3 regions of the Rhodobacter lacus genome follow, and region 3 is predicted to be linked to each of the others. Evidence: riboswitches for the same ligand, from Rfam matches in the RefSeq annotation. Region 3 holds a riboswitch; each other region holds the start of a gene.
What was found. A riboswitch is a leader RNA that binds a small molecule or an ion and turns the genes downstream of it on or off. The one in region 3 is predicted to bind thiamine pyrophosphate.
Positions count from the first base shown of each region.

Region 1: linked by a shared signal. The riboswitch ahead of ACFSM0_RS03510 (NUDIX hydrolase) and the one ahead of ACFSM0_RS04635 (thiamine ABC transporter substrate-binding protein) in region 3 are both predicted to bind thiamine pyrophosphate.
Region 2: linked by a shared signal. The riboswitch ahead of thiC (phosphomethylpyrimidine synthase ThiC) and the one ahead of ACFSM0_RS04635 (thiamine ABC transporter substrate-binding protein) in region 3 are both predicted to bind thiamine pyrophosphate.

Region 1 is NZ_JBHUIX010000004.1:9,956-16,271, reverse strand. Features, by position in the region: gene thiE (thiamine phosphate synthase) at 1-473, shown strand, start outside; gene thiD (bifunctional hydroxymethylpyrimidine kinase/phosphomethylpyrimidine kinase) at 462-1,268, opposite strand; gene ACFSM0_RS03510 (NUDIX hydrolase) at 1,265-1,714, opposite strand; TPP riboswitch at 1,750-1,865, opposite strand; gene ACFSM0_RS03505 (hypothetical protein) at 2,062-2,445, shown strand; gene ACFSM0_RS03500 (sugar phosphate isomerase/epimerase family protein) at 2,772-3,767, shown strand; gene ACFSM0_RS03495 (sugar ABC transporter substrate-binding protein) at 3,807-4,856, shown strand; gene ACFSM0_RS03490 (sugar ABC transporter ATP-binding protein) at 4,922-6,316, shown strand, end outside.
Region 2 is NZ_JBHUIX010000004.1:17,904-24,219, forward strand. Features, by position in the region: gene thiC (phosphomethylpyrimidine synthase ThiC) at 1-1,160, opposite strand, end outside; TPP riboswitch at 1,262-1,388, opposite strand; gene ACFSM0_RS03535 (ETC complex I subunit) at 1,678-1,989, opposite strand; gene uvrB (excinuclease ABC subunit UvrB) at 2,333-4,516, shown strand; gene ACFSM0_RS03545 (ABC transporter ATP-binding protein) at 4,538-5,584, opposite strand; gene ACFSM0_RS03550 (ABC transporter permease) at 5,581-6,316, opposite strand, start outside.
Region 3 is NZ_JBHUIX010000004.1:239,499-245,814, reverse strand. Features, by position in the region: gene ACFSM0_RS04655 (c-type cytochrome) at 212-652, shown strand; gene ACFSM0_RS04650 (hypothetical protein) at 659-1,015, opposite strand; gene ACFSM0_RS04645 (thiamine ABC transporter ATP-binding protein) at 1,122-1,829, opposite strand; gene ACFSM0_RS04640 (ABC transporter permease family protein) at 1,813-3,357, opposite strand; gene ACFSM0_RS04635 (thiamine ABC transporter substrate-binding protein) at 3,333-4,322, opposite strand; TPP riboswitch at 4,358-4,457, opposite strand; gene ACFSM0_RS04630 (c-type cytochrome) at 4,562-4,975, shown strand; tRNA gene ACFSM0_RS04625 (tRNA-Phe) at 5,300-5,375, shown strand; gene ACFSM0_RS04620 (helix-turn-helix transcriptional regulator) at 5,497-5,814, shown strand; gene ACFSM0_RS04615 (hypothetical protein) at 5,882-6,049, opposite strand; gene ACFSM0_RS04610 (helix-turn-helix domain-containing protein) at 6,046-6,316, opposite strand, start outside.

The sequences.
Region 1 (6,316 bases), 230 kb from region 3:
CCTTGAAGGCCGCGCTGGCCGGGACGGGCGCTGCCCTGATCGTGAATGACGATGTGGAGGCGGCGATCGCGATCGGGGCAGAGGGGCTGCACATCGGGCAGGGCGATATGGCGGTGGCGCAGGCCCGGGACCGGATCGGCGCGGCGATGGTGCTCGGCCTTTCGGTCGAGACGCCCGCGCTGGCCGCGCAGGTCGATCCGGCGCTGGTCGACTATATCGGCGCGGGGCCCGTCTTTGCCACGCCGACGAAGCGCGATCACAAGCCCCCGGTGGGCTTTGACGGGCTGGCGGCGCAGGTCGCGGCGAGCCCGGTGCCGGCCGTGGCCATTGGCGGGCTGAAGGCAGATCATGTGGCGCGGGCCTTCAAGGCGGGGGCGCGAGGCATCGCCGTGGTCTCGGCGATCTGCGGCCAGCCGGACCCCGAGGCCGCCGCCCGCGCCCTCAGGGAGAGGATCGACGCCTTATCCTTCTGAGCCCCAGAGCGCGTGGAAATGATGCACCGGCCCATGGCCCCGCCCAACCTCAAGCCGGTGGCCCTGGGCGAGTGCGGCCTGCAGGTAGGCCTTCGCGCGGGCCACCGCCTCGGGCATCGGGTGATGCGGCAAAAGCGCCGCAATGGCCGAAGAGAGCGTGCAGCCGGTGCCATGATCGCAGGTGGTGCGGAGGCGCGGGGCGCTCAGGGCCTGCGTGCCCTCGGGCCCGGCCAGCAGATCGGTGCTGTCTTCGCCCGCCAGATGCCCGCCCTTGAGCAGCACGTAATCCGACCCGAGGGCAAGGAGAGCGGGCAGCGCGGCCTTCATCGCGTCCAGGCTCCAGTCGTCGGGGCGGTTCAACAAAACGGCGGCTTCGGGCAGGTTCGGCGTGATGACTGCGGCCAGCGGCACAAGCCGTTCGCGTAACGCGAAGACCGCCTCCGGGTCCAGCAAGGCATGGCCGCTTTTGGCAACCATGACCGGGTCGAGCACAATGTTACGCGCGCCGTGATGGCGCAGACGGTCGGCCACGGCCTCGGCGATGCCCGCATTGGCGATCATGCCGATCTTCACGGCGTCGATGCGCACGTCTTCCAGCACCGCGTCGATCTGGTCGGCGACGAGTTCGGGCGCGAGCGCCTGGAAGGACCGGACACCGCAGGTGTTCTGGGCGACCACGGCGCTGACGACGGAACAGGCATAGGCGCCAAGCGCGGAGATGGCCTTGATATCGGCCTGAATCCCCGCGCCCCCCGAGGGATCGGTGCCGGCGATCGTCAGGACATTGGCGATCATGGCGCAACCTCCGCCATCAGGGCCGCCGCCTGCTCTGCGAGCTCGGCCACATCGCGGCTCAGCGCGAGGCCGCTCTCGTGCAGGGCGGCGAGATCGAACCACCGCGCCTCGAGCGCGTCATCCCCCGCAACCGGCTCTCCCGCCGTCCATCGAAACAGCACCGCGATCAGGATGAAATGGCGCCGCAGCGCGCCGCTGGCGTCATGGTCAAACGCATCGACGGCGGTGAACACGCGCAGCGGCGCGGCGGAAACGCCGGTTTCTTCCTCCAGTTCTCGGGTTGCGGCCTCGAACAGGGTCTCGCCATGGTTTATTTTTCCGCCCGGAAACCCCCACCATCCTGCGTCGGGCGCATGGGCGCGGCGCACGAGAAGCACCTGGTGTTCGCGCAGGACGACGGCGATCGTCGCCGAAATCGGGCGGGGTTCTGTCGATGGAGATGGCAATTTGGCCTCGTATAGCTGAGGCCGGCAAGGGCAAGAGAGCCGTGCGATCCTGTCCCTTCGCCGGCATGATCCGGATCAGGTTCAAAGGGTCACCGCGCTGCATCTGCGAGCGATATCTCAGCCCCTTGTCGGGACACCCCTCGGTATCACGCATCTTATCAGAATGAGTGTGCCGTTCAATGGATCGGTCGTGCATTGGCGGGGCACTGCGGCTTTGTTGCCCAAATCAGGTGATATGCGAGTTTTCCCCTTTCCCGGAGAGACTTATCCCACAGTCTCCGTGCCCGGGATGCCGAGCGCGGTGTCTGCTCAGACAGGTCAGAAGGGCCGTTCGGACAGGCGCGGAAATGGAAATCGACGCGCACTTTCGGCGGGCGGCCAACGGCCTCCCGATCCGCATGCCAAAACGACACCCGCCCTCGGCGTCGATGCGCACGACTGGTATCAAATCCGGCAAGGCATCACAAATCGGGCACGGCGCGTGTCGCAGCGTGTCGCCTGCGCTCTGTGCTCGTCGATTGCGTGCCGACCCGGCGTGTGCGGCCGCGCTCGCCGCCCTGCTTGCGCTGGACGCCACCGCCCCGGATGCTGCCGAGGGGGGACGGACGCCGGCTCTCGCCGAAAAGACGGTATCTCGCCTGGCGCCCGAAGAGGGGATGCAAGCCGAAGGGCGCCAAGACCGACGCGGCGATCTGTTTGGTTTTGGCGCCGGGGACGCCGGAGGGCCTTGATCTCCACGGCGGTCATCCTCAGCGCTTACCGGGACAACTCGCCTCGCGCTATCTTCACACCCGGCCCGTTGCGGCTGGTCGGGGGGGGCTACACCGCCGCGCGGACTGCCCGAAGTGGTCGTTTATGGCTGGCGCAGAAAAGCCTTGGGCCGAATGTCGCTGATGCACAGGGTTTCTCAGCCACCTGGGCCATCTCAGAAATCAACGGCTCCGCGTCCCGATGGTTCAGAGCGAACGGGTGCGAAAGCACCGTTATCGGACGGGACGTTCGCTTCCCCTTGCAACTTTACGACTTTATGATAAATCGTGAAGCAAAGGAGACTCATATGTTCGGTACCCGCTTCGCCACGCGCATCAATTCCTTCGCTTCCGCGCCGCACAGCTTCTGGCCCGAGCTTTCCGGCAAGCCGACACTCGGGCAGATGATTGCCCGGGCGGCGACGGTCGAGGGTCTGACCGAGCTTGATCTGAACTATCCCGACCACGCGGCGGGCGATACCAAGGCGATTGCGGCGATGGTGGCGGACAACGGTCTGGCGATCAGCGGGCTGGCGATGCGCTACTACACCAACCCCGCCTTCAAGCGTGGCGCCTTCACCAACCCCGACCCGGCGGTGCGCCGCGACGCCATTGATCTGACGAAACGTGGCATCGACGCGGCGCGCGCGATGGGGGCGCCGATGATGACGCTCTGGCTTGGTCAGGATGGCTGGGATTACGCCTTCCAGTGCGATTACGCGAAGCTTTGGGCCGATGAGGTGGCGGGCATCGCGGAAGTGGCGGCGCATGACCCCGACTGCCTGATCTCGATCGAATACAAGCCCAACGAGCCGCGCAGCTTCGCCCTTCTGCCCGATGCCGCCACCACGCTGCTGGCGATCGACGAGGTGGGCGCAAAGAACCTTGGCGTGACCATCGACTTCGCGCATTCGCTTTACGCCAACGAACAGCCCGCGCTGGCGGCCGCCCATGTGATGCGACGCGCGCGGCTTTTAGGGCTGCATCTGAACGACGGTTACGCCAAGCGCGACGACGGGCTGATGGTGGGCGCGGTGCATGTGCATGAAACGCTCGAACTGCTGCGCGCCTGCCGCAAGGGCGGCTTCGACGGCGCGATCTATTTCGACACTTTCCCCGATGCTTCGGGGCTCGATCCTGTGGCCGAATGCGGCGCCAATATCCGCACCGTGGGGCGGATGATCGCCGCCATCGACCGGCTCGAGGCCGACAACCGTCTGGCGCAGGCACAAGCCGAGCAAGATGCGGTGGTGGCGGTCGAACTGGCGCAACTTGCCTTGCAGGGGCGCCCGATGGCGCTCTGACGAAACTTTTTCCGACGTGTTGAAACTGGGAGGAACCACATGCAACACTTTTTGAAAGGCGCGCTGGCGGTCAGCATGTTTGCCCTGTCGCTGGGGATGGCGCAAGCGCAGGATCTGGCGCCGTTGAACTCGGACAGCGAGCCCGACCGCATGGACTGGTCCGCGCTCGAGACCGATTTCGGGCCCTTCCCCGAGCCTGCCGCGGGCACCAAGGTCGGCGGCGTATCGAAGACGCTCACCAACGAATACTGGCGCACGCTCGGCGAAGGCTATGCCCAATTCGCCAAAGCCCATGGCGTCGAATTCGTCTATCAGGCGGCGCAATCCGAAGGTGACCAGATCGGCCAGCTCTCGATTGCCGAAAACCTGATCTCTCAGGGGTTCTCGGCGCTCCTCTTCTCGCCGCAAACCGATGCGAACCTTGTTCCCGCGCTGGAGGCCGCCACCGCGGCAGGCGTGCCGGTCGTCAACGTCAATGACGCGGTGATCCCGCAGGTCGCCCATTACGTCGGCAACGTGCAAAAAGACAATGGCGTGCGCGTGGCGAAATGGTTCATCGAGCACCATCCCGAGGGCGGCAAGGTCGCCGTAATCGAGGGGCAGGCGGGCGTGTTTGCCGCCGGTCAACGCACCGCGGGCTTCACCGAAACCATCAACGCCGCCGGCAATTTCGAGATTGTCGCCTCGGTTCCGGCCGACTGGAGCCGCGAGCTCGCCTTCAACGCCGCCGCGACGATTCTGCAACAGCACCCTGACCTGATCGGCTTCTATGCCAACAACGATGGCATGGCGCTCGGCGTGGTCGAGGCCGTGAAAGCGGCCGGCAAGGCCGAGCAGACGGCGGTCTTCGGCACCGATGGGGTGTCGGATGCCTATGCCGCGATCCGCGCCGGCGATCTGACCGGGACGGTGGACAGCTTCCCCATTCTGACAGGTGAAGTTGGCATGGAAGTGGCGTTGCGCCTTATGGCCGGTCAGGATCTGCCTCGCGTGGTCGCCACGCCGCAGGCTCTGATCACGAAGGACAATATCGAAACCTTCGCCACCACCGACATGACAGCCCTGCGTGCTGCGCTGACCGCGAAGTAACGCATCCGGTGCCCACCGCATCCCTCCTCCCGCGGTGGGCCCCCCCCTTTCTCCGGATGACGAGCATGACTCACCCGCGCCTTTCGCTTTCCGGCATCGACAAATCCTTCGGGCCCATTGCGGTGCTGCATGGTGTCAACCTGACCGTCGCGCCCGGCGAGGTTCACGGCCTCGTCGGCGAAAACGGCGCCGGAAAATCAACCCTTCTGAACATTCTGTCGGGCGTTCTGCGGCCCACCGCTGGCACCGTCGAAATTGACGGCCAGCCGGTCAGCATTGCCAGTCCGCGCGACGCCGCCGCTCAGGGCATTGCGATGATCCATCAGGAGCTTCAGCAGGTGCCGGAGCTGACGGTGGCGCAAAACATCTTTCTGGGCGCCTCGCTGCGCCGTGCGGGCGGGCTCTTCATCGACCATGCCGCGCAGGAGGCCGAGGCGCAGCGCCTCCTGGCCGACCTCGACCCTGCCATCGACGTCACGGCACCGGTCAAGACCCTGCGCGTGGCGCAGCGCCAGATCGTCGAGATCGCCAAGGCGCGTCGCGCCAATGCCCGCATCATCGCGATGGACGAGCCCACTTCGAGCCTGATGCCCGCCGAGGTGGACCGGCTCGCCGAGGTGATCCGGGGCCTCGCCGCGAAGGGGGTCTCGATCATCTATGTCTCGCACAAGATGGACGAGATCTACCGGCTCTGCTCGGCCGCAACGGTGATGCGCGACGGCCATCTGGTGGGCCGGGTCGCGCTGCCCGAAACCCCGGTCGAAGACGTGATCCGGCTGATGGTGGGGCGTGCCCTCGTTCATGCCACCCATCGCAGCTTTGCCACCCCGCGCCCGGTGCTTGAAGTGCGCGGCCTGAGCCGGGGCAGCGTCGTGCGCGATGCGAGCTTCACCCTTCATGCAGGCGAGGTTCTGGGCATCGCCGGGCTCGTGGGCTCCGGGCGGACCGAACTCCTGCGCCTGATCGCCGGGATCGATCGCGCCGAGAGTGGCACGGTCGAGATCAACGGCACGGCGGTTGCCGCAACGCCGCTCGCGCGTATCCGCGCCGGGCTCGGGCTGCTCCCCGAGGAGCGCAAGCGCGAAGGCATCATCCGCTGGCGCCCTGTCGCCTCGAATATCGGCCTGTCCTCGATGCGGCGTTTCTCCCGCGCGGGCCTGATCCGCAAAGGCGCGCTTGAGGCCCGCGCGCTCGACCTCATGCGCGAGGTTCAGCTGCGCCCGCTCGATGTCCGCCGCCCGATCGGCAATTTCTCGGGCGGCAACCAGCAAAAGGTGATCTTGGGTCGCTGGCTCGCTGCCGAGGCGGAGATCCTGCTCTTTGACGAGCCCACCCGCGGCATCGACGTCGGCGCCAAGGCCGAGATTTACGAGTTGATCGAACGGCTTGCCGAGGATGGCAAGGCAATCGTGGTGGTGTCGTCGGAACTGCCGGAGGTGATCCGGGTCTCCGACCGCGTG
Region 2 (6,316 bases), 220 kb from region 3:
TCCAGCTCGGCGAATTGCGCCGCATCATTGGCATCGGCGATCGAGCCCGGGCGCAGCCCGTCGCCAAGGCTGAACGCCACGTCGTAAGCGCGGGCGATCTCGCAGATCTCGTCGAAATGCTCGTAAAGAAAGCTCTCGCGGTGATGGTGCAGGCACCACTTCGCCATGATCGCGCCCCCGCGCGAAACAATGCCCGTCACCCGGCCCACCGTCATCGGAATCATGTGCAACCGCACCCCCGCGTGAATGGTGACGTAATCCACCCCCTGCTCGGCCTGCTCGATCAGCGTGTCGCGAAACACCTCCCAGGTCAGGTCTTCGGCGATGCCGCCCACTTTCTCCAGCGCCTGATAGAGCGGCACCGTGCCGATGGGCACCGGGGAATTGCGCAAAATCCATTCACGAATGTTGTGGATGTTATGGCCCGTGGACAGGTCCATCACCGTGTCCGCGCCCCAACGGATGGCCCAGACCATCTTCTCGACTTCTTCGGCCATCGACGAGGTGACGGCAGAATTGCCGATATTGGCGTTGATCTTGACAAGGAAGTTGCGCCCGATGACCATCGGTTCGGCCTCGGGGTGGTTGATATTGGCGGGGATGATCGCCCGCCCCCGCGCGATCTCGTCGCGCACGAATGCGGGCGTGATGAAATCCGGGATCTCGGCGCCAAAGCTCTCGCCATCGCGGGCGAGCGCCGCTTTTGCGGCTTTGCGCCCAAGGTTTTCGCGGATGGCGACGAATTCCATTTCGGGCGTGATGATCCCGGCCCGGGCATAGGCCATCTGCGTCACCGCACGCCCCTCCAGGGCCCGGCGCGGCGCCGGGCGGCGCGGGAATTCGGGCGTCAGCCGCGCGCCTTCGGCAAAACCGGTATCCGCGGGCTCGACATCGCGGCCCTGATAGGTCTCGGTATCGCCCCTTGCGGCAATCCAGGCCGCGCGCAAACGGGGCAAGCCGCGGTCAATCGCGATCTCGGCGTCCGGGTCCGTGTAGGGGCCGGAGCTGTCGTAGACGGTGACGGGGGGCTCTCCTGCCGTGGGGTGCAGGTCGATCTCGCGCATCGGCACGCGGATCTCGGGGTGGTGCTCGCCCGCGTGCCAGACGCGGCGGGAAGCGGGCAGCGGGCCCGTGGTAACGGTTGGGGTCAGGTCTTTCATCGGTCGGAGCCTCCAGAGCTCAAGGCGTTGGAGACCCAGTTCCGCGTCGAATGGGAGGGCCGGGATCGGATGCTTCCCCCCACGAAGACGTGGTCGGGGCCCGCGCGGCCAGTGCACCATCCCTACGCCAGTGTGAACTGGATCAGGTTCATCGGGTCACTGCGCTGCGCGGCTTGGGGCCGGCCAGCAGTATCTCAGCCTCTTGTCGAGACCCCCCGGGTGAGGGCTTCAGAATGGCGCTTCGGGGGGGAAGTTGTCAACCGGTGCCGTCTGCGCAATGCGCGGTTCACATGGCCCGCCCGCCCCTGCGCGACAGCGCCAACTTTGGCCTTGGCCGTCTGAATCTGCTCCGCTTCGGCCAAAATCCGACTGGCTCGACGGGCCGCCCTTGGCCCGCGCACACCAGATATGCAAAGGGCGCCCTCAGGGCGCCCCATATCCTGACCATCCATTCCCGCCGCCGGCCCCGGTGCTCGATGTGCCCGATCGGGCCACAATCCGACCCGGATCTGGAGCCTCAATGGGTCCAGTTCGCGCGGCGGTTGGATTGGAAATTCTCACCATATCCCATGGCACGCACATTGACGGCGCGCTTGTGTGCGCCCGTCACGGTATAGTCGATCCCATGGGTCTTGGCGTAATACTCCGCCGCCTCACGGCTCTCGAACTTCAGCCGCACCTGGCTTTGCGTATCGGCCGAACCGGTCCAGCCCATCAAAGGGTCGAGATCCCGCGCCTCGGCCGGAAGGAAATCGAGATACCACAGTTTCGTTTTCGCTTGCCCGGATTGCATGGCGTTGCGGGCAGGCTGATAGATACGCGCGCGCATGGGACCCTCTTTGTTGACACCTTGTTGTAGCGCCTCCCGGCAAAAACGCAAGTGCTGCATACCATTGTGTGCCGAACTCGGCAGAGCGTCAGGATGCGGGGAGGGATGCTACCGGCCGGGTTTGGGGAGCGAGGGGGTGGGGTGGTGCCCCGGCCGGTAGCCAATGCTGCTTGCCTGGACAACATGCAAAAAACGGCGCAAAAACTCAAGCGAAATTGCAACTCAAACTATTGATATGCATCGCAAATTTGAGCATTTACCTTAACCTGTTCGTAACCTCTTCGACAAGGCCTTGAAAGAGAACGAAAAGGGACCGACATTGAGGCCTGCCCGAGGAGGCCCCATGCCCCACAACAATGACAACCGCCCCGTAGACCGCCCCGATGTGCTCACCCGCCCCAAGCTTGAGGGCGGCAAGCGCTTCGTGATGAAGACCGAGTTTTCCCCTGCGGGCGACCAGCCCACCGCCATTGCCGAGCTATCGGCCGCGGTGCGTTCGGGAGAGCGCGATCAGGTGCTGCTCGGTGCGACCGGCACGGGCAAGACCTACACGATGGCGAAAGTGATCGAAGAGACCCAGCGCCCCGCCATCATCCTTGCGCCCAACAAGACGCTCGCCGCACAATTATACGGAGAATTCAAGGGCTTCTTCCCCGACAACGCGGTGGAATACTTCGTTTCCTATTATGATTACTACCAGCCCGAAGCCTATGTTGCGCGCACCGACACCTATATCGAGAAGGAATCGATGATCAACGAGCAGATCGACCGGATGCGCCACTCGGCCACCCGGGCGCTGCTGGAGCGGGACGATGTGATCATCGTTGCCTCGGTAAGCTGCATCTATGGCATCGGCTCGGTCGAGACCTATTCGGCGATGACGCAAGACCTGAGCGTGGGCGGGCTCTACGATCAGCGCAAATTTCTGGCAGACCTCGTGGCGCAGCAATACAAGCGCCTCGATGCCGCCTTCCAGCGCGGCGCCTTCCGCGTGAAGGGCGACACGGTCGACCTTTGGCCCGCCCACCTTGAAGACCGCGCCTGGAAATTCAGCTTCTTTGGCGAGGAGCTGGAAGCGATCACCGAATTCGACCCGCTCACCGGCGCGAAGACGAACAGTTTCGAGCAGATCCGAATCTACGCGAACAGCCACTACGTGACCCCCCGCCCGACGCTGCAGCAGGCGATCAAGTCGATCCGCTCGGAGCTCGCGCAGCGGCTCAAGCAGCTCACCGGCGAGGGCAAGCTTCTGGAGGCGCAACGGCTTGAGCAGCGCACCAATTTTGACATCGAGATGCTGGAGGCGACGGGCGTGTGCAACGGCATCGAGAACTATTCGCGCTATCTGACGGGGCGCAACCCGGGCGAGCCGCCCCCGACCCTTTTTGAATTCATTCCCGACACGGCGATTGTCTTTGCCGATGAATCCCACGTCACCGTGCCGCAGATCGGCGGCATGTATCGGGGCGACTACCGGCGCAAGTTCACGCTCGCCGAACACGGTTTCCGGCTGCCGTCCTGCATGGACAACCGCCCGCTCAAATTCGAGGAATGGGACGCGATGCGCCCGCAATCGGTGTTCGTGTCCGCCACCCCGGCCGCATGGGAGCTGGAACAGACGGGCGGCGTGTTCACCGAACAGGTGATCCGCCCCACCGGGCTTCTGGACCCGGAGGTGGAGATCCGCCCCGTCGAGACGCAGGTGGATGACCTTCTTGACGAAATCCGCAAGGTCGCGGCGCGCGGGCTGCGCGTGCTGGTGACCACGCTCACCAAGCGCATGGCCGAAGACCTCACCGAATATCTGCACGAACAGGGCATCCGGGTGCGTTACATGCACTCCGACATCGACACGATCGAGCGCATCGAGATCTTGCGCGATCTGCGGCTTGGCGCCTTTGACGTGCTGATCGGCATCAACCTTCTGCGCGAGGGGCTCGACATTCCCGAATGCGGGCTCGTCGCCATTCTCGATGCCGACAAGGAGGGCTTCCTGCGCTCGGAGACCTCGCTGATCCAGACCATCGGGCGGGCCGCGCGCAACGCCGATGGCCGGGTGATCATGTATGCCGACAAGATCACCGGCTCGATGGAGCGCGCGCTTGGCGAAACGAACCGCCGCCGCGAAAAGCAGATCGCTTACAACACCGCGCATGGCATCACACCGCAGACGGTGCGCAAGAATGTTGACGATGTGCTGGCCGGGCTCTGGGCGGGCGATACCGATATGGCCCGTGTCACTGCAAAAGTTGAAAATGTGAAAGCCGGGGCCAATCTGGCGGCGCATCTTGAGGGGCTAAGGTTGCAAATGCGCAAGGCCGCCGAGAACCTCGAATTCGAGGAAGCGGCCCGGATGCGCGACGAGATCAAGCGTCTGGAGGCAGTTGAGCTTGCCGTGGCCGATGATCCGCTGGCGCGCCAGTCTGCCGTCGATCAAGCCGTGGAGGCCGCCACCCAGGCCAAGGGGCGCTCCACGGCGGGCCGCCCCGGCCAGCGCGGCGGGGTCAAGCGCCCGAAGAAGCGTTAGCGGGCCGACCGGGGCGCGCTCTTACGCGCCGATCACCAGCAGATCGGCGGCATTGAGGCCAAGGGTCACCTCTTCGCCCACTTTCGGCGGCGCGCCATGCGCGGTGTTGAATGTGTCGAAGGCAAGGATCTGGCCATCCAGATCGGCACGCAACCGGATCACCGAGCCGAGAAAATCCACCTCGCGGATGCGGCCATGAAGCGTGATCTCGCGCCCGGTCGGCGCAAGGCTCACCGCCTCGGGGCGCAGCCCGAGCGTCACGCGCCCGGCAGGCAACGCGCGGCCAAGCCGCACCTCGCGCAGGCCAATCCGCACGGTGCCGCTGGCGGCATCGACCACGGGCGCCTCGATCGTGTTGAGCGTGCCGACAAAGCCCGCCACAAAGCGGGTGGCGGGGCGGTTGTAAATGTCAAACGGCGTGCCGACCTGATCGGCGATGCCCTCATGCATCACCACCACGCGGTCGGACATCGAGAGCGCCTCTTCCTGATCGTGGGTGACGAAGATCGTGGTGATGCCAAGCTCGCGCTGGATCGCGCGGATCTCGTTGCGCAAGGAGACGCGCACCTTGGCATCGAGCGCGGAGAGCGGCTCGTCAAGCAGCAGCACCGAGGGTTTGGGCGCCAGCGCACGGGCCAGCGCCACGCGCTGCTGCTGGCCGCCCGACAGCTGGAACGGATACCGGTTGCCGAGATCGGCCAACCCGATGAGCTGCAGCATCTCCCGCACGCGGGGGCGAATTTCATCCTTGGGCGCGCCCTTCACCTTCAGCCCGAAGCCGACGTTTTGCGCCACGGTCAGGTTCGGAAACAGCGCATAGGCCTGAAACACCATGCCGATATTGCGCTGGTTCGGGCGCAGATGCGTCACGTCCTGACCGTCGATGGATATGCCGCCCGAGGTCGGCGTTTCAAAGCCCGCGACCATCCGCAAAACCGTTGTCTTGCCACAACCCGAAGGGCCCAGCAGCGAGATGAACTCGCCCTGCGCGACCTCAAGGTTGAAATCCTTCACCACGCGCAGGGTGCCGAAGCTTTTTTCGAGGTGAGAAAGCGTGAGATAGCTCATTTCGGGGCCCTGTCGAATTTGGAAAGCCGGGTCACCAACTGGATCAGCCCCATGCAGGCCCAGGTGATGAGGAAGGCGATGGTGGCGAGCGCAAAGGGCTCATAGGCGCGGTTGGCGCCCATCAGTTGCAGATAGGGGCCAAAGGCGGGGCGGTTGAGAAGCGCCGCCAGCGTGAACTCCCCCATGACGATGGCAAAGGTGACAAAGGCGCCCGAGAGCACGGCCACCAGCACATTGGGCAGGATGATCCGTGCGAGGATCGTCACCCAGCCCGCGCCGAGGCTTTGCGCGGCCTCGGTGAGCGTGGCCACATCAATCGTGCGCAGCCCGGTGTCGATGGCGCGGTACATATAGGGCAGGCTCAGCATCGAATAGCCAAAGAGCAACAGCAGGTTCGTGCCCATGGTCGTGCCGGTGAGCGGCAACCAGCTTGAGGTGTTGTAAAGCCGGATATAACCGAACACGACGACGATCGCCGGAATGACGAGCGGCAAAAGCGTCACGAATTCGATATAGGGCCGCAGCCCCGGCAGCTTGAGCCGCACCCAGAAGGCCGTGGGCACAACAAGGAGAATGCCAAACAGGATCGTCAGCACCGCCATCACCACCGAATAGGTGAAGGTCTCGCGAAAGCGCGGATCGGCAAAGACAACGCGATAGGCCTCGAAACTGTAGACGCCCCGTTTCATCGAGAGCGAAAACTCGACCATGCCGATCAGCGGCAGGATGAAA
Region 3 (6,316 bases):
CGCTTTGCGGGCGAAAAGGAGAACAGCGGGAAACGCTAAAGCCCCGGAGGGCGGTCAACAGCCCCCACCCAGTTCGCTCTTCGGGGCGGCTTCCGCGAGATAGAGGCCCCGCCCGCAAGGGCGGGGTTTTCCTTTTCGTGATCATGTGGGCCCGCCCGGATGCTTGCCAGCGGCGCGCCTTGCCCCCATCCTCCGCGCAAAGGAGGCCCCGATGCAGCACCGTTCCCCCGTAGTTTTCTCTGTTCTCCTTGCCGTCGGGCTGACGGCAGGCCCGGCCATGGCCGAAGAGGCCAGGAACCCCGATGTGAAGGCCCGCATCGCGCTGATGCAGGATTTCAAGGCGCAGATGAAGGTTTTGGCAGAGGCCGCATCCGGCAAGACCAGCTTTGATGCTGATGAGGTCGCCGCGGCGATCACGGCCTTGCAGGCGGGCGCGGCCGATGTTGCGCCGCGGTTCCGCCCGCAGGCCGATGACCCCGCCTCCGAGGCGCTGCCCGAGATCTGGGCCGCGCCCTCCGAGTTTCGGCAAAAGACGAACCGGATGATCCGCGCGGCCGATGCGCTTGCGGGCACGAGCGCGGGGGCGCTCGCCAAAACCCTCGATCCGGTTCAGGCCGCGTGCAAGGATTGTCACGGCCGCTTCAAGATGTAAGGGGCCTCAGCCGCAGTCGATGTTGAAGATATTGCCTGCGGCATCAAGGCGGAACACGATCCGCTGCGGGTTGTAGATCTGCGGCTCGATGCCCCGCCATTCCACCACGTTGATCGGGCGCGTGATGCCGAGCGTCGGGATCACCGAAGCAGGCTGGCCGAGCGCCGAAGTGTAATCGGCGGCGTGGCAGGTGTCGGGCTCGCGCGCCTCAAGAGCGCCGTCTTGCGAGACGGCGGGGGTCATGTGCGGCACCGGCAGGGCCTGCGCGGGCATCTCCGGCTCGGGCGAGGCGCCACAGGCGCCAAGTGCAAGAAGGGCTGCGGTGAGCGGCAGCGGGGCGAAACGCGAAACAGTCAAAATCATGGTCGGGTCATCCGTCTGAGGGCCGGGGCATCAGGGCCGAGGCGGTCGGTGGGGGCATATATATCGCGCCGGCAAGGCATTGCAAAGCCACGGCTCGGTGAGCAGGTCACGGCCCGGCATGGGGCCCGAGATAGGCCGCAAGCGCGGGCGGCGGATCGGCCAGAAGCGCCGCGGTGGGGCGGGGCGGATGCGCGCGGCCCTCGGCCACAAGCACCGTCTCCGGGCAGAGCGCGAGCGCGTCAGAGGGATCGTGGCTCACCATGAGCACGGCGGTGCCCTGTTCGCGGGCGATCTCGGCCACAAGCGCCAGCATCTCGGCTTTCAGCGCCGGGCCAAGCGCGGCGAAGGGCTCGTCGAGCAGCAAGAGCGGCTTGGCGCGCAACAGGCAGCGCGCCAGGGCCACCCGCCCCTGCTGGCCGCCCGAAAGCGCCGCGGGTTTGCGCGCACCGAGCCCCGAAAGCCCGACCCGGTCCAGCGCCCGTTCGATCCGGGCGCGCTCCTGCGCGCTCAGTCGCGGGCGCGGCGAGATGCCGAGGCCGAGGTTTTGGGACACGCTCAGATGCGGAAACAGGTTTTGATCCTGAAACAGGATCGAGAGCGGGCGCTCACCGGGCGCGGCGGGCGTGATGTCTTCGCCCGCCCAGAGCACCCGGCCAGAATGCGGCGCCAGAAAGCCCGCAATCGTCGTGAGCAGCGTGGATTTGCCGGCCCCCGAGGGGCCGAGCACCGCCACCCGCGCGCCGGGCGCGATGCGGAAATCGGCCTCAAGTGCAAAATCATCCTGCGTGATCCGCAGTTTATCGAGGGTCAGCATGGGCTCCGATCCGGTCGAAGAGGGCATAAAGGCCAAAGGTCAGCGCCATCAGAAGGCAGGCGGCGCCAGCCGCCGCCTCCATCCTGTAGCTTCCCATCAGGCTGTAAAGGGCGAGCGGCAAGGTCTGGCTGCGGCCATCTGAAAAAAGCGTGATCGCGCCCAGATCGCCCATCGAAAAGGCAGCCGCGATTCCGGCGGAAAAGCCGATCGGGCGGGCGAGGCGCGGCAGGGTGAGCCGCCTGAGCCTTGGGAGGCCGGTGAGCCCGAGGCTGGCGGCGAGCCGGTCATAATCGGCTTGCAGGCTGCGCACCTCGGGCAGCAGGAGCCGCAAGGCGAAGGGCAGGGTCAGCGTGGCATTGACGAGCATCGTCACCGGCAGGGCGAGCGCGGTGGGGGCGATCCAGGGCCGCACCAGCAAAAAGAGCCCGGTGCCGAGCACAAGCGCCGAGGCGCTCATCGGCAGCATCGCCACGGGTTCGGCCCAGCGGGTGCGCGGGCTGGCGAGCGCGAGCGGGAGCGCGAGCAGGAGCGTGAGCAGGGTCGCGCCAAGCGCGACCGTGACCGAATTTGCCGCCGCCTGCCAGACCGAGGCGGGAAGGGCCGGAATTTCGGCGATGCCTTTCAGAGCGATCGCAAAAAGCGGGGCCAGCAGGAAGGCTCCGGCGAGGGCGAGCACGGCCCCGTCCTTGAGCCGGTGACGCCCCGCGGGGGCCAGCGCAACGGGGGCGGCGCGGTCAAGCCCGGCGCCAAAGGTGCTTGGCAGGGTCAGCCGCGAGGCCGCGCCGAGCGCGGCAAGTGCCAGCGCAATCTGCACCAAAGACAGCGTGGCCGCGCGCCCCATATCGGCATCAAAGCGGAAGGCCTGATAGATCGCCACCTCGAGTGTCGAGGCGCGAGGGCCGCCGCCAAGGGTGAGCGCCACAGCAAAAGAGCTGACACAGACAAGGAAAATCGCGAGAAAGGCGCCCGGCAGCACCGCGCGCAGCATCGGTCGTTCCAGATGGCGCGCCTGCGCGGCGGGGGGCAGACCGAGCGCGAGCGCGAGCCGGAGCCGTTCACCCGGGATCGCCTGCCAGCCCTGAAGCAGCATCCGCGCCGCCAGGGGCAGGTTGAGAAAGATATGGGCGACAACAACGCCCTGCGCCCCGTAAAGCGAGATCTCGGGCAGCCCGAGGCCGGCAAGCGCCCCGTTCACAAGGCCGCGCCTGCCGAGGATCGCCAAAAGGCCCATCACCGCCACGATGGTGGGCAATAAAAACGGCGCCCCCAAAAGCGCGATGAAGGCGCCGCGCCCCGGAAAGCGGCGGCGGTGCAAGGCGCGGGCGAGCGGGATCGCCAGCGCGCAACTGAGCACCGCGGAGAGCGCGGCCTGCCAAAGCGTGAAGATCAGCGCGTCAAGGTCGGAGGGTGTGAGTGCCGACAGCCCCCCGGCGCGAAAGATCACCGCGCCAAGGGGGGCAAGCACGAGGGCCGCAACAAGCGCTGCGGCCAGTGCTGCCGGGATCATTTGCCGAAATTCGCGCGCCATTCCTCAACTGCGGGGCCGCGCAAGGCCTCGGCCTCCGCCTCGGGGTAGAAATAGGAGGTCTGAGGCCGCGGCAGGGCGGCAAAGCCCTCAGGCAGGAAGCCCGGCTTTTCGATCACCGGATAAGACCAGTTCGCGGTTGCGATCATGCCCTGGAACGCGTCTGAGAGGATGTAATCCATGAAGGCTTGTGCGAGTTCGGGGTGTTTCGAGCCCTTCAATTGCGCGGCGAGTTCGGCATAGAAGTAATGCCCCTCGGGGAAGATCGCGGCGGCCTTGGTGTCATCGCCCTCGGCGATCAGGTGATAGGCGGGCGATGTGGTGAAGCTCAGCACCATATCGGCCTCGCCATCGGTGAAAAGCCCGTAGCTTTGCGACCAGTCCTGCGTCACGGTGAGCACCTTGGGGGCAAGCTTCGCCCAAGCCTCGCCCGCCTTGTCGCCATAGATATGCTTCACCCAGAGGAGCAGCGCGAGCCCCGAGGTCGAGGCGCGCGGATCCTGAATCGCGATCTTGAAGGCATCGGCGGGGGCGTCGAGCAGCTCGGCAAAGGACTGCGGCGGATTGGCAAGCCTGGTGCGATCATAGACGAAAGCGACTTCGGACCAGTCAAACGGCAGGAAGGTCTCGTCCTCCCATGTGACCGGCATGGTAAGGCGGGAAAGATCCTCGCCATGGGGCGCGAAAAGCCCGCTTGCACGCGCGCGCGCGGTGACATCGGTGTTGAGCCCGATCGCCACATCCGCCTCGGTCGTTGCGCCCTCAAGCAGCAGCCGCGGCAGCACATCGCCCGCAACGAAGCGCAGATCGCAGCCACATTGCGCCTCAAAGCCCGCCTCGATCGCCGGACCGGGCCCCCATTCGGAGGTGAAATAATCGGGCGCGTAGACGGTGAGCACGGGTTTGTCCGCGGCGAAAGCAGCATTCGCAGCGACAAGGCAACCCGCAAGCATCAGAGTTTTCTTCATCGTTCTCTCCAATGGCTTGACGAGCGGAGTCAGTCCGGGAGAGCCGGCACCTTCCCTCCGCCGGTCTTAACCGGTTCAGGTTCGACGGGTTCGCGCAAGCGCATCTCAGCCTTTCGGGCACCCCGAGGTGGAACCGGACCATAGGCAAAACGCGCCATCGCGCAAGAGAAAAGGTGATTTGCGCTCGATCACGGCGCGGGGGCGGCGGAGGTGCGAAGATGGGGCAAAGGGAGGGGACGATGCGTGTTGATCTGACGGTTTTCGCGCTGGTGCTGGCCGGGCTCGCGGCCTGTGCGCCGCTTGCGCAAGGCTTGCCGCCCGCCGCGCAGGATTATCAGGATTATTGCGCGGGCTGCCATGGCACGGGCGGGGAGCCCGGCCCGATTGCGCAGGAGCTGCACCTGCGCCCGGTTTCGCTCGCGGATCTGACAATGATGAATGACGGGAATTTTCCCGAGGCGCGGGTGATGTCGAAGATCGTCGGCCACAAGGCGCATGGCGAGTTGATCGGGGCCGAAGCGGGGAACATGCCGCCCTTCGCGCCGATGCTGGAGGGGCCGACGGTGCTTTACGACAGCGGCGACGGCGTGGAAACACCAACGCCACTGCGGCTGGTGCGGCTCATGGAATATGTCAGGGCGATGCAGCAGTAGGCGGGGGCAACCTGGCGCGGCGCCGGGGGCATGGGGCGGCGGGCATGGGCGGCCTTGGGTGGGCGCCGTTCAGGCCGGGCTTTGTAATTTTGTGAAAAGCAGGCACTGTGAAAAGCAGGCACTGGGCGCGCGGGAGAGCGCCGCGCCGCCCGCGTTTCGAGGGCTGAGAGAGACCGGAGACGGCGTCTTTTCCCTGCGTGATTTGGTCCTGTGCAAAGGCCGCTGAATTCTTCAGAAAATCGACAAAACCCTCTGGACAGCCCTCACGCCCTCGTCTACTAACCCCCCACCAAAAGCGGATTGGCGAGAGCCAAGATGCGGAGTGCCCAGATAGCTCAGTTGGTAGAGCAGCGGATTGAAAATCCGCGTGTCGCTGGTTCGATTCCGGCTCTGGGCACCACTTAATTCCCTGAAATAAAGTATTTTTCTATGAAGTGCTTCATCGCACTAGTGCGTCGCCCTCGTTCTGGGCTACATTTCGCGCACGCTTGGTGTGAAGTTTCAAGGTGGGGATTCTGTGCATGCGGTTGGCGGGTGAAGGCCGTAACCGTTCTCTGCAATCTGAGATGAAGCCCGCCAGCGACCGAATGCAGCACCGGAGAAGCTCATTGAGCTCACAGTCGCTAGCAAACGAAGTCTATCTGAAGGTCGATGAAGTTGCCGCGCGCTACGGCGTCTCCATTGACACGATTTATCGGTGGAAAAGAAACGGCGACTTTCCGAAAGCACGGAAAGTCGGTCCCGGCGTTACGCGCTGGCGACTGTCTGATCTGATCGAACATGAAGCGAATATGCAAGCGTGCTTCGCGACGCACCTGAACATCCCTCGTCGCGAATGATCACTCTGTGAGTGAGGGGCTTGCGCCCCTCCCCCGGGGAATGGCTGAGCTTTTCCGTTCCGACGCCTCATCCCGCGTCGAGCAGCGCACGCAGCGCACCCACCCGCGCCGGAGTGATTTCCGGGTCACGTCCCGCACTGATTACCCGGATGAACTCGATCCATGCCTTCTCGTTTTCGCTGAGCTGGTCCCATGGTCCCATTGGTCCCTGTGGCGTGATGAAGAGATTGGTCACTTGCCGAAGATCCCGCGCAATGTTGTCCGTCCCCGTGCCGTGATCCGCGGATCGCTGTTTCCCGACGCGTCGCGCAATTCATCGAGCCAGGCGCGCTCGCTCGCGGTGACAGGAGAACCGAAAATCTCGGTGATCGCCTTCGCCGCCGTCACACCCACCGACTGCTCAAGCGAGATCCGCATCAGATACGCCGGATCGACCTCGAGCGCTTTTGCCAGCGAGGGCACCCGGTCGAGTGGTAACTTGCTTTTGCCTGATTTCAGGATC